DNA from 2 places in the Lysobacter sp. Root983 genome. Region 2 is predicted to be linked to the other one. Evidence: riboswitches for the same ligand, from Rfam matches in the RefSeq annotation. Region 2 holds a riboswitch; the other holds the start of a gene.
The links. A riboswitch is a leader RNA that binds a small molecule or an ion and turns the genes downstream of it on or off. The one in region 2 is predicted to bind cobalamin.

Region 1 (5,631 bases), on a different contig from region 2:
CAGCTCGATGCCCTTCTGAGCCTTGATGCCGGCCTGGAACGCGTGCTTGACCACACGCATCTCGGTCACCGTGTCGGCGACCTCGATCAGGCGGTCGGGCGCGCCGCGGCCGGTGATGACCACGTGCTGCAAGGGCGGGCGCGCGGCGACCGCGGCCAGCACGGCGTCGAGTTCGACATAGCGATGCGCGAGCGCGATGTTGAGCTCGTCCAACAGCACGAAGTCGCAGGATTCGTCGGCCAGCATCTGCGCGGCCTTGGCCCAGGCCGCCTGCGCGGCCGCGATGTCGCGCGCCTTGTCCTGGGTTTCCCAGGTGAAGCCCTCGCCCATCACGTGGTAGGCGAGCTGGTCGCCCTCGAAGCGGCGGAAGAAGGCTTCCTCGCCGGTCGAGAAGCTGCCCTTGATGAACTGCACCACGCCGCAGCGGAAGCCGTGGCCCAGCGAGCGCGCGAGCATGCCGAAGCCGGACGAGCTCTTGCCCTTGCCGTTGCCGGTGTTAACCACCAGCACGCCGCGCTCGATGGTGGCGCGGGCGATCTTGCGATCGACCAGCTCCTTCTTGCGCTGCATGCGTTCGCGGTGGCGTTCTTCCTGGGTCGGGACGGTGTCGCTCATACGCGGGCTCCCTGCTGGGCGGTACGTAGGGCGCCGATGCCGCGGACTATCGCCAGCAGCGCGAACGCGGTGCCGACGTAGCCGGCCAGGGTGCCGAGGCTACGCGGATAGTACTGGCCGATGCGCGCGGCGAAGCCGGCCAGCGTGGGATCCGGGTAGCGGCCGGAGAAGAAGTAGAAGCCGCCGCCGGAGAATACATAGGTCGCGAACGCGGCCACCGCCAGCACCAGCGCCAGGCGCGGCAGCGTGGTCCAATGATCGCGGTGGATGCGCGCGTAGAAATGACCGGCCAGCCACAGCGTCGCGTAGGCCGGCGCCAGCGCCCAGTACGCCGGCGACAGGCACCAGTCGCCGATCGTGCCCGAGGCCAGGCTGACGATGTCCAGCAGCGAGGCCAGCACGAACAGCAGCGGCAGCATCCACATCGGCCGCAGCAGCGCGCCGGCGAGGAAGAAGATCGCCCACGACGCGCTGGGCAGGCGGTCGATGGTGGCGAAGTGCTGGCCGCGGGTGGCGATCATCAGCGCCGCGAGCGCGACGCCGACCAGGATCTGCGCGCGCGGCGAGCTCAGCGGCAGGGAATGCGTGGGGCTTGCGGTCATGCTCGTCATCCTCGATCAGGCCTGGGCGTCGCGCGGCGCGACCCGCAGCGGCAAGGCGCGCGCGATCAGCGCATAGGCGGCCAACGCCACCGCGATGTAGCTCAGGGTGGTGCGCACGAACAGCGGCCCCCACTGCCAGACCCGCGCCAGGTACTGGCTCAGGTTCGGATCCTCGTAGCGTCCGCCCAGCCAGTAGAACGCGCCGTTGGAGATCAGGAACGAGACCGTGGCCGCGACCAGGCCGACCCCGAGCGCACCGAGCAGCGCGCGCGGGGTCGCCTGCAGCCGCTGCGCATAGGCGCGGCCGCCGTACCACAGCGCCGCGTACGCCAGCAGCAGGAAGGCGTACGACGGCGTGACGCAGTAGTGCTGGAAGAAGCTCTTGCCCTGGGCCTGGATCGCGATCCAGTCGATCGCCACCGCCAGCACCAGGAAAGCGACGAAACCCAGGTGCTTGCGCAGCCAGAGGCCGCCGAGGAAGAACACCGCCATCGACGCATCGGGCAGGTGCAGCGCGTCGCCGAAGTGGTGGAAGCGGGTGGCAACCATGACCGCGGCGAGTGCGGTGAACAGACTGTAGTGGACGGATCGGCTGGGAGCGTTCATCGGCGGCCTCGGTGGCGTGGACGGGACGGTGGTGGCGAAAGCGCGGCGATCAGTTCGCCGCGCGGTAGCGCAAGGTCAACAGGTAGTTGCGGCCGGGCTGGTTGTAGTAGGCCGCGGTCTCGTAGCGCTGGTTGAACACGTTGTTGGCCGCCAGCTGCAGGCTCCAGGAATCGTCGAAACGGAAGCCCAGGCGCAGGTCGGTGGTGGCGTAGCCGTCCAGGCGGCGCGTGTTGGCCAGATCGTCGAAACGTTCGCCGGCGACGTAGACGCTGCCGCCCAGGCTGAAGCGGCCGTAGCGACGGTCGGCGTCGAAGCGTGCGCTTTCGCGCGCGCGCCGCGGCAGGATCTTGTCGCGGCTGGCGGTACGGCTGTCGTTGCGCGGATCCAGCCAGGTCGCACTGGCGCGCAGGTCCCAACCGGCCAGGACGGTATCGACCGTGGCCTCCACGCCCTGGATGCGCGCGCGATCGATGTTGCCGGGCAGACCGATCGAAGCATCGAACGCGATCAATTCATCGACTCGCGTCTCATAGGCGTTGAGCGACCAGCCGCCCCAGGCGTGTTCGCCGCGCAGGCCGAGTTCGAAGCTGCGCGACTCCTCCGGCTTGAGATCGGCGTTGCCGAAGCCGGGGAAGTACAGCTCGTTGAAGGTCGGCGCCTTGAACGCGGTGCCGTAGCTCGCGGTCAGGCGCAGCTGTTCGCTGAGGTTCCAGCCCCACAGCGCGCTGCCGGTGGTCTGGCCGCCGAACTGGCTGTCGTCGTCGCGGCGCAGGCTGGCCTGCAGCGCGTGCGCGCCAGATTCGCGCTGGTACTGGCCGAACAGGCCGCGGTTGATGCGGCGATCGTGGGCGTAGACGGTGCTGCTTTCCACCTCGTCGCGCTGCCAGTCGTAGCCCAGGGTGAGCAGACCGCCGCCGAGGCCGAAGTCGCCCTGCAGCGAGCCCAGCTTGCGGCGCGTATTGAAGGTGCTGGAGTAGACGCCGTTGCGGTAGTTGTCGCTGAGGTCGCTGCTGCGGCCCAGGTTGAGGGTCAGCGTGGCCTGTTCGCTGGGCGCGTAGCGCAGGCGTCCGCCGGCGACCTGCTGCACGGTGTCGCTCTGGTTGTTGGTGCTGCCGTCGTACTCGTTGCGGCCTTCGGCGCGGAACACACGCGCTTCGGCGTCCCAGGCGTCGCTGAAGCGGTAGCCGCCCTGCGCGGTCAGCGACAGGTTGCGGTAGCCGTCGCGGTCGGGCGAGTTGGTGAAGCAGCCGGCGCCGCCCGGCGAGGGCTTGCCGCGACAGGCGTTGATGCCGTCGGTGTCCTCGCTGGCGGCGTTGATCGAGTACCAGCCGTTGTCGCCCTTACCGCCCACGCCCAGGGTGCCGCGACGCGTCTGCCAACTGCCGATCGAAGCGCTGGCGTGCGGCGCGAACGCGCCTTGCGGGCGGCGGGTGAAGATCTGGATCACGCCGCCCAGGGCCTCGGAGCCGTACAGGCTGGAGAACGGGCCGCGCACGATCTCGATGCGCTCGATCTGCTCGACCGGAATGTCCTGCAGCGAGGCGCCGCCGCTGGTGGCCGAGCCGATCTTGATGCCGTCCACCAGCACCAGCACATGGTCGGACTCGGTGCCCCGCAGGAACAGCGAGGTCGACTTGCCGGGGCCGCCGTTGTTGGCCATCGACAGGCCGGGCGTGCCGCGCAGCAGGTCGGGCAAGTTGGCCGGCTGCAGGCGTTCGATGTCGTCGCGGTCGATCACGGTGACCGAGGCCAGGGTCGCGTCCTGGGTCTGCGCGGTGCGGCTGGCGGTCACCACGACCTGGTCGAGGTCGGTGGCGGCGTCGGCGGCCCAAACCGGGACCACGACGGACAGCAGCGCCGTCGCCAGCGCAGTGCGGCGAAGCGCGTAAGGGTGGAAATTCAAAGCATGGCTCCTGATCCGCGCCTACCCGCGCGGAAACGATGGGTCGGAGACACGCGGAGGGAACGACGAGGCGGCGACGCGCGGACGCAAGGCAGCCCCATGACAGCGCCCACCGCGTGTCGGGTCAGCCTCAGGCCGGTCTCCGGGCTTGCAAGCGAGGGCCTCCAGCCCTCCGATCCGCGCCTTCCCATGCATGCGCACAGTGGCTTAGTTGCGGATCGTTCGTCTTACTTACCGTTGCGGGGGCAGCTCCGGAATTGCCGTCGCTCCGTTCGGAGGACTGGCGCACCGGATTCCCGTTTCAATCGCCGGCGGGGCCGGCGATCACCTCAAGCCCGCGCATGGTAGCAGCCCGGGCCAGCTCCGCCGCCATGAGCAAACGGCATGAGCCGGGCCGCGGCCGGGCGTCATGGGCGCCCGCCGCCGCGCTGGACCCGGCGGGTGTGTCATCAGGCAGATCGGCGGCACACCCAATTCCCGAAACCATGACGTACGGCTATTTCCCTATACGAAAGTGGGTTTGACCGGGTTGTTATAAGCGTGTTAAACCAAAATGACATCGCTACCAATCCCCCCGCCGCAAGGAGCCGCGCACCATGTCCGTAGCCGTCCGTGCCGTACGCCGTCCGCTCGTCCTCGCCCCGTTGTCGTTGGCCCTGCTCACGGCGCTCGCCGCCCCGGCCTACGCCCAGGACGCGGCCGCTCCGGGCGAACCCGCCTCCGAGGCCCACACCCTGGACCAGGTGATCGTCACCGGCACCCGGGTCAGCGATCGCACCGTCGCCGAGTCCAGCGCGCCGATCGACATCATCACCCCGGAGGCGCTGGAGGCCACCGGCACGGTCGAGCTCGCGACCGCGCTGGCGCGCGCCCTGCCATCGCTGAACTTCCCGCGCCCGGCCATCACCGACGGCACCGACGCGGTCCGCCCCGCGCAGCTGCGCGGTCTGGCGCCGGACCAGGTGCTGGTGCTGGTCAACGGCAAGCGCCGGCACACCACCGCGCTGATCAACCTCAACGGCAGCCAGGGTCGCGGTTCCTCGCCGGTCGATCTCAACGCGATCCCGATCGCCTCGATCGAGCGCGTGGAAGTGCTGCGCGACGGCGCCTCGGCGCAGTACGGCTCCGACGCGATCGCCGGCGTGGTCAACATCGTGCTCAAGGGCAGCGACCACGGCGGCAGCATCGCCGCGCGCTACGGGCAATACAGCGCCGGCGACGGCGAGCAGTACCAGCTGTCCGGCGACGCCGGCTTCAAGCTCGGCGAAAACGGCAAGCTGCACTTGGCCGCGCAGGGCGGCCACCAGGACCAGACCAACCGCGCGCGCCCGTTCCAAGGCGTGGTCGAACAGCGCTACGGCGATCCCGAGATCGATAGCGGCGCGGTGTCCTACAACGGCGAATACAGTCCGGTCGACTACCTGACCTTCTATTCCTTCGGCAGCTACAGCAAGCGCGACGTGCTCTCCAACGGCTATTTCCGCTTCGCCGCCGACCCGCGCAACATCCCCTCGATCTACCCGAACGGCTTCCTGCCGCAGATCCACAACGTCAGCAAGGACCGCTCGGCGGTGGTCGGCCTGCGCTCGGAAACCGCCGGCGGCACCCAGATCGATTTCAGCTACAACTACGGCCACAACGAACTCAGCTTCGACATCGAGCACACCCTCAACCGCAGCCTGGGCCCGACCTCGCCCACCGAGTTTTACGCCGGCGCGCTCGAGGTCACCCAGCACGTGCTGAACCTGGATTTCGCGCGCCCGGTGGATTTCGGATGGCAGTATCCGGTGACCTTCGCCTGGGGCGCGGAGTGGCGCGGCGAGGAATTCTCGCAGCGCGCCGGCGAACCGCTGTCCTACGCCAACGGCGGCGTGCCCGCGTCCAACGGCCAGATCATCCCGGGCG
Region 2 (5,631 bases):
GCCTGGCCGTGCGCCAGCTCGACCGCGTGATCGATCTGAACTTCTACCCGATCGAGACCGCGCGCCGCGCCAATCTGAAGTGGCGCCCGGTCGGCCTGGGCAGCATGGGCCTGCAGGACGTGTTCTTCAAACTACGCCTGGCCTTCGACTCCGAGCCGGCGCGCAAGCTGGCCCAGGAGATCGCCGAGGCGATCTACTTCCACGCCCTGTCGGCCTCCAACGAGCTGGCGATGGAGCACGGCAAGCACCCGTCCTTCGACGACACCCGCGCCAGCGTCGGCGAGCTGCAGTTCGAAGCCTGGGGTGTGACCCCGTCGCAGCCGGAGCGCTGGGAAACCCTGCGCACGCGCATCGCCGAGCACGGCCTGCGCAACTCGCTGCTGATCGCGATCGCGCCCACCGCGACCATCGCTTCGATCGCCGGCTGCTACGAGTGCATCGAGCCGCAGGTGTCCAACCTGTTCAAGCGCGAGACCCTGTCGGGCGACTTCCTGGTGGTCAACAAGTACCTGGTCGAGGAGCTCAAGAAGCTCGGCCTGTGGACCGCCGAGATGCGCGACCGCATCAAGATGGCCGAAGGCTCGATCCAGTCCGTGCACGAAGTGCCCGAGTCGCTGCGCCAGGTCTACCGCACCGCCTGGGAACTGCCGATGCGCTCGCTGATCGACATGGCCGCCGAGCGCGGCGCCTACATCGACCAGAGCCAGTCGCTGAACCTGTTCATCGAAAGCCCGAACATCGGCCAGCTCAGCTCGATGTACATGTACGCCTGGAAGAAGGGCCTGAAGACGACGTATTACCTGCGTTCGCGTCCGGCCACCAAGATCGCCAAGAGCACGGTCAGCGCGCCGGTGGCCGCGCCCAAGCCGGAGTACACCCAGGACGAGGCGATCGCCTGCTCGCTGGAAAACCCCGAGTCCTGCGAAGCCTGCCAGTAAACCCGCTTTAGCCCCTCTCCCGCCGCGCGGGAGAGGGGTTGGGGTGAGGGCCGCCCTGCGACTCGCGCCGTAGCCGATTGTCGAGCGCCCTAATCCGCCCTCCGGGCACCTTCTCCCGCTCGCGGGAGAAGGAAAGCAATTCAAGGAAATCCCATGTCCCTCGCCCCGCCTCGCCTGCTCGACCCCGGTTTCGATCTCACCCTGCGGCCGATGCGCTACCCGCATTTCTACGAGATGTACCGCGACGCGATCCGCAACACCTGGACCGTCGAAGAGGTCGATTTCTCGCAGGACGTCAACGACCTCAAGCACAAGTTCGGCCCGGCCGAGCGGCATCTGGTCGAACGCCTGGTCGCGTTCTTCGCCACCGGCGACAGCATCGTGGCCAACAACCTGGTGCTGAACCTGTACCAGCACATCAACGCGCCCGAGGCGCGCATGTACCTGTCGCGGCAGCTGTACGAGGAAGCGCTGCACGTGCAGTTCTACCTGACCCTGCTCGACACCTACCTACCCGACCCGAACGAGCGCGCCAAGGCCTTCGACGCGGTCGAGAACATTCCCTCGATCCGCGCCAAGGCCGAGTTCTGCTTCCGTTGGATCGACTCGGTGCAGGAGATCAAGCGCATCGAGACGCGCGAGCAGCGCCGCCAGTTCCTGCTCAACCTGATCTGCTTCGCCGGCTGCATCGAGGGCCTGTTCTTCTTCGCCGCCTTCGCTTACGTCTATTACCTGCGCTCGCGCGGCCTGCTCAACGGCCTGGCCTCGGGCACCAACTGGGTGTTCCGCGACGAAAGCTGCCACATGGCGTTCGCGTTCGAGGTGATCCGCACCGCGCGCGAGGAAGAGCCCGACCTGTTCGACGCCGACCTGCGCGCGCAGGTGGTGAAGATGTTCGAGGACGCGGTGAACTGCGAACTCCAGTTCGCCCAGGACGTGCTGTCCGGCGGCGTGGTCGGCCTGTCGCTGAAGGACATGCGCCAGTACCTGGAGTACTGCGCCGACCAGCGCATGGCCCAGCTGGGCATGCCCAAGCATTTCGGCGCCACCAACCCCTTCGGCTTCATGGACCTGCAGGACGTGCAGGAAGTGACCAACTTCTTCGAGCGCCGGGTCTCGGCGTATCAGGTCGGCGTACAGGGCGAAGTGGCGTTCGACGAGGCGTTTTGATTTAGGCGGGTGAGATACCCGCGCGCCGAAACCTCTCCGACCTGCTTAAAGCCCCTCTCCCGCTCGCGGGAGAGGGGTTGGGGTGAGGGCGTGAGCGCCAACGGCGCGAATGCCTCTGCTTTGATTCCTAGCCGCTAAAGCAAAAGCGCCCCTCACCCTAACCCTCTCCCGCAAGCGGGAGAGGGAACTGTTCGCTACGACGTCGCTCTCCTCGCTCCGCCGGGAAACAAACCCATGACCGAAGCCCGCATCATCGAAATCGTCTTTCCCGACCACACCAACCACCTGGGCACCCTGTTCGGCGGCCAGGCCCTGGCCTGGATGGACAAGGCCGCCTTCGTCGCCGCCTCGCGCTACGCGCGGCGCACGGTGGTGACCGCGCGCTCGGAACAGATCGACTTCCACACCGCGGTGCCCAAGGGCGCGCTGGTGGAGCTGATCGCACGCGTGGTCTCGGTGGGCCGCACCTCGATGCAGGTCGAGGTCGAGATGCATTGCGAGGACCTGCTCAGCGGCGAATCGCAACTGGCCACGCGCGGGCGCTTCACCATGATCGCGCTCGATCGCGACGGCGTGCCGACGCCGGTGCCCGCACTGGATTCCGCCGCGGACTGAACCCGCAGTCGTCGATTGACGCGCCCCGCCCCGAGGCGTACTTTGGCAGCCGTCATGGTGACCATCGCTTCATAAAGATAAAGCGATGCGACAAGACGCCGCCGGTTCGCGCCGGCGGCGGCTAGAGGGAATCCGGTACGGACTCGCGTCCAATTCCGGAGCTGCCCCGCAGCGGTATAGGGAACGACCTCCGTCAGGCACTGGGTGCAAGCCCGGGAAGCGACGGACAGTAGGCGGCGTCGAACCACGCCATGCCCCAAGCCCGAAGACCTGCCATGACCGGAGGGTCCGCCCTCCGTCCGACTCCGGCCCCGCGGGCCGGCGCGTGCGTGCGGCCATGGCCGTTCGCCCTCGCCCTCCACGGGACCGGTTCGCCCGCGGGGGCGAAGGTCGAAGGCAGGTCGTGCTCCGGCGTCGCCGCATCCGCGGCGGGCGGTCGCGCGTGCGTACCCACCTTCCTTCGTTGCCCTGCTCATGCCCACACGCATCGCAGGAGACTTCAATGATCAGCGTTACCCACCTCGGCTTCCCGCGCATCGGCGCGCGACGCGAGCTCAAGCAGGCCCTGGAATCGTTCTGGAAAGGCGAGACCGCGGCCGGCGATCTGCACGACACCGCACGCACGCTGCGCGCACGCCACTGGACGCTGGCGCGCGACGCCGGCGCCGACGTCGTGCCTTGCAACGACTTCTCGCTCTACGACCATGTGCTGGACACCGCCGTCCTGTTCGACGCGGTGCCCGCACCCTATCGCGATACCTTGGATGCCGATCCCTTGGCCGGTTATTTCGCGCTCGCGCGTGGCCTGCAGGACGCGCGCCACGACCTGCGCGCCCTGGAAATGACCAAGTGGTTCGATACCAACTACCACTACCTGGTGCCGCAGTTCGAGTGCGATCAGCGCTTCGCGCTGCGCGGCGACAAGCCGCTGGCCGAGCTCGCCGAAGCGCAGGCGCTGGGCCTGCAGGCACGGCCGGTGCTGCTGGGGCCGGTGTCGCTGCTCAAGCTCGGCAAGCGCCGCGACGGCGGCGATCCACGCGAGTTGCTGGACGCGCTGCTGCCGGCCTACGCCGAACTGCTGACGCGACTGAAGGGGGCCGGCGCGCAATGGGTGCAAGTGGACGAGCCCTGCCTCGCGCTGGATCTCGATGACGACGATCGCCGGGCCTATCGCCGCGCCTACGACGCGCTCGCCGGCGTCGACGCGCCCGCGCGCCTGCTCGCCAGCTACTTCGGCGGGCTGGGCGACAACGCCGAACTGGCCGCCGCCCTGCCCGTGCAGGCCCTGCACCTGGATCTGGTGCGCGCGCCCGGCCAGCTCGAAGCGCTGCTGCCCAAGCTGCCCGAAGACCGCGCGCTCAGTCTGGGCGTGGTCGACGGCCGCAACATCTGGCGCGCCGATCTCGACGCGGCGCTCAGTCTGGCGCGCCGCGCCGGTACGCGCGCGCAGTGGCTGGCGCCGTCGTGCTCGCTGCTGCACGTGCCGATCGACCTGGGCCTGGAACGCAAGCTGCCGCCACCGTTGCAGCAGTGGATGGCCTACGCCAAGCAGAAGCTCGAGGAACTGCGCCTGCTCGCCGACACCCTGGCCGACGACGGCCGTGCGGCGGGCGCCTTGGGCGCGGCCGCGAGCGCGCGCGCCGCGCGCCTGGCCTCGCCGCTGCTGCGCGACGCCCAAGTGCGCGCCAAGCTGGCCGCGGTGGTGCCGGCGATGACCCAACGCGATTCGGCCTATGCGCAGCGCGCGCGGGTGCAGGCGCAGCGCCTGAACCTACCCGACTTCCCGACCACCACGATCGGCTCGTTCCCGCAGACCTCGCAGGTGCGCCAGGCGCGCGCCGAGCACAAGGCCGGGCGCCTGGACGACGCCGGCTATCGCGCCTTCCTCGAGCGCGAGACCGAGCTGTGCCTGCGCGAGCAGGAAGCGCTGGGCCTGGACGTGCTGGTGCACGGCGAGTTCGAACGCAACGACATGGTCGAGTACTTCGGCGAGCAACTGTCCGGCTTCGCCTTCACCGCCCACGGCTGGGTGCAGAGCTACGGCTCGCGCTGCGTGAAACCGCCGGTGCTGTACGGCGACGTCGCCCGTCCGCGCGCGATGACGGTGGACTGGGCGCGCTACGCGCAGTCGCTGACGCCGCGCCCGGTCAAGGGCATGCTGACCGGGCCGGTCACGATCCTGCAGTGGTCGTTCGTGCGCGACGACCAGCCGCGCGCCGACACCTGCCGCCAGATCGCCCTGGCCTTGCGCGAGGAAGTGCTGGACCTGGAGGCGGCCGGCATCGCGGTGATCCAGATCGACGAGCCCGCGTTGCGCGAAGGCCTGCCGCTGCGCCGCGTCGACTGGCCGGCCTACCTCGCCTGGGCCGGCGAAGCCTTCCGCCTGGCCGCCAGCGGCGTCGACGACGCCACCCAGATCCACACCCACATGTGCTACGCCGAGTTCAACGACATCATCGAGGCGGTGGCCGCATTGGACGCCGACGTGATTTCGATCGAGACCTCGCGCTCGCGCATGGAGCTGCTGGACGCGTTCGTGCGCTACCGCTACCCCAACGGCATCGGCCCCGGCGTCTACGACATCCACTCGCCACGCGTGCCCAGCGTGGACGAGATGCGCGAACTGCTGGACAAAGCCCTGGACGTGCTCACGCCCGCGCAGTTGTGGGTCAACCCGGACTGCGGCCTCAAGACCCGCGGTTGGCCGGAGGTGCGCACCGCGCTGAAGGCGATGGTGCAGGCGGCGCAGGCTTTGCGCGAGTCGGCAACTGCGGCGGTTTGACGTCGAGCTCGAAAGCAGCCCCTTCGCACGAGTCCCCCCTTTGAAAAGGGGGGGCTAGGGGGGATTTGCTTTTGCCCGGTGCCAACAGCAACAGCAAATCCCCCGGCGCCGCTAGCCACAAATCGA

Region 1: it holds a riboswitch for cobalamin, as region 2 does, so the genes downstream of both, btuB (TonB-dependent vitamin B12 receptor) here and metE (5-methyltetrahydropteroyltriglutamate--homocysteine S-methyltransferase) in region 2, are expected to answer to the same signal.

What each region holds. Positions count from the first base shown of each region.
Region 1 is NZ_LMJO01000016.1:228,163-233,793, forward strand. Features, by position in the region: gene cobO (cob(I)yrinic acid a,c-diamide adenosyltransferase) at 1-615, opposite strand, end outside; gene ASE43_RS13265 (hypothetical protein) at 612-1,226, opposite strand; gene ASE43_RS13270 (hypothetical protein) at 1,233-1,823, opposite strand; gene btuB (TonB-dependent vitamin B12 receptor) at 1,873-3,690, opposite strand; cobalamin riboswitch at 3,842-4,073, opposite strand; gene ASE43_RS13280 (TonB-dependent receptor) at 4,323-5,631, shown strand, end outside.
Region 2 is NZ_LMJO01000012.1:967,655-973,285, reverse strand. Features, by position in the region: gene ASE43_RS11700 (ribonucleoside-diphosphate reductase subunit alpha) at 1-938, shown strand, start outside; gene ASE43_RS11695 (ribonucleotide-diphosphate reductase subunit beta) at 1,092-2,108, shown strand; gene ASE43_RS11690 (acyl-CoA thioesterase) at 2,343-2,723, shown strand; cobalamin riboswitch at 2,809-3,016, shown strand; gene metE (5-methyltetrahydropteroyltriglutamate--homocysteine S-methyltransferase) at 3,226-5,505, shown strand.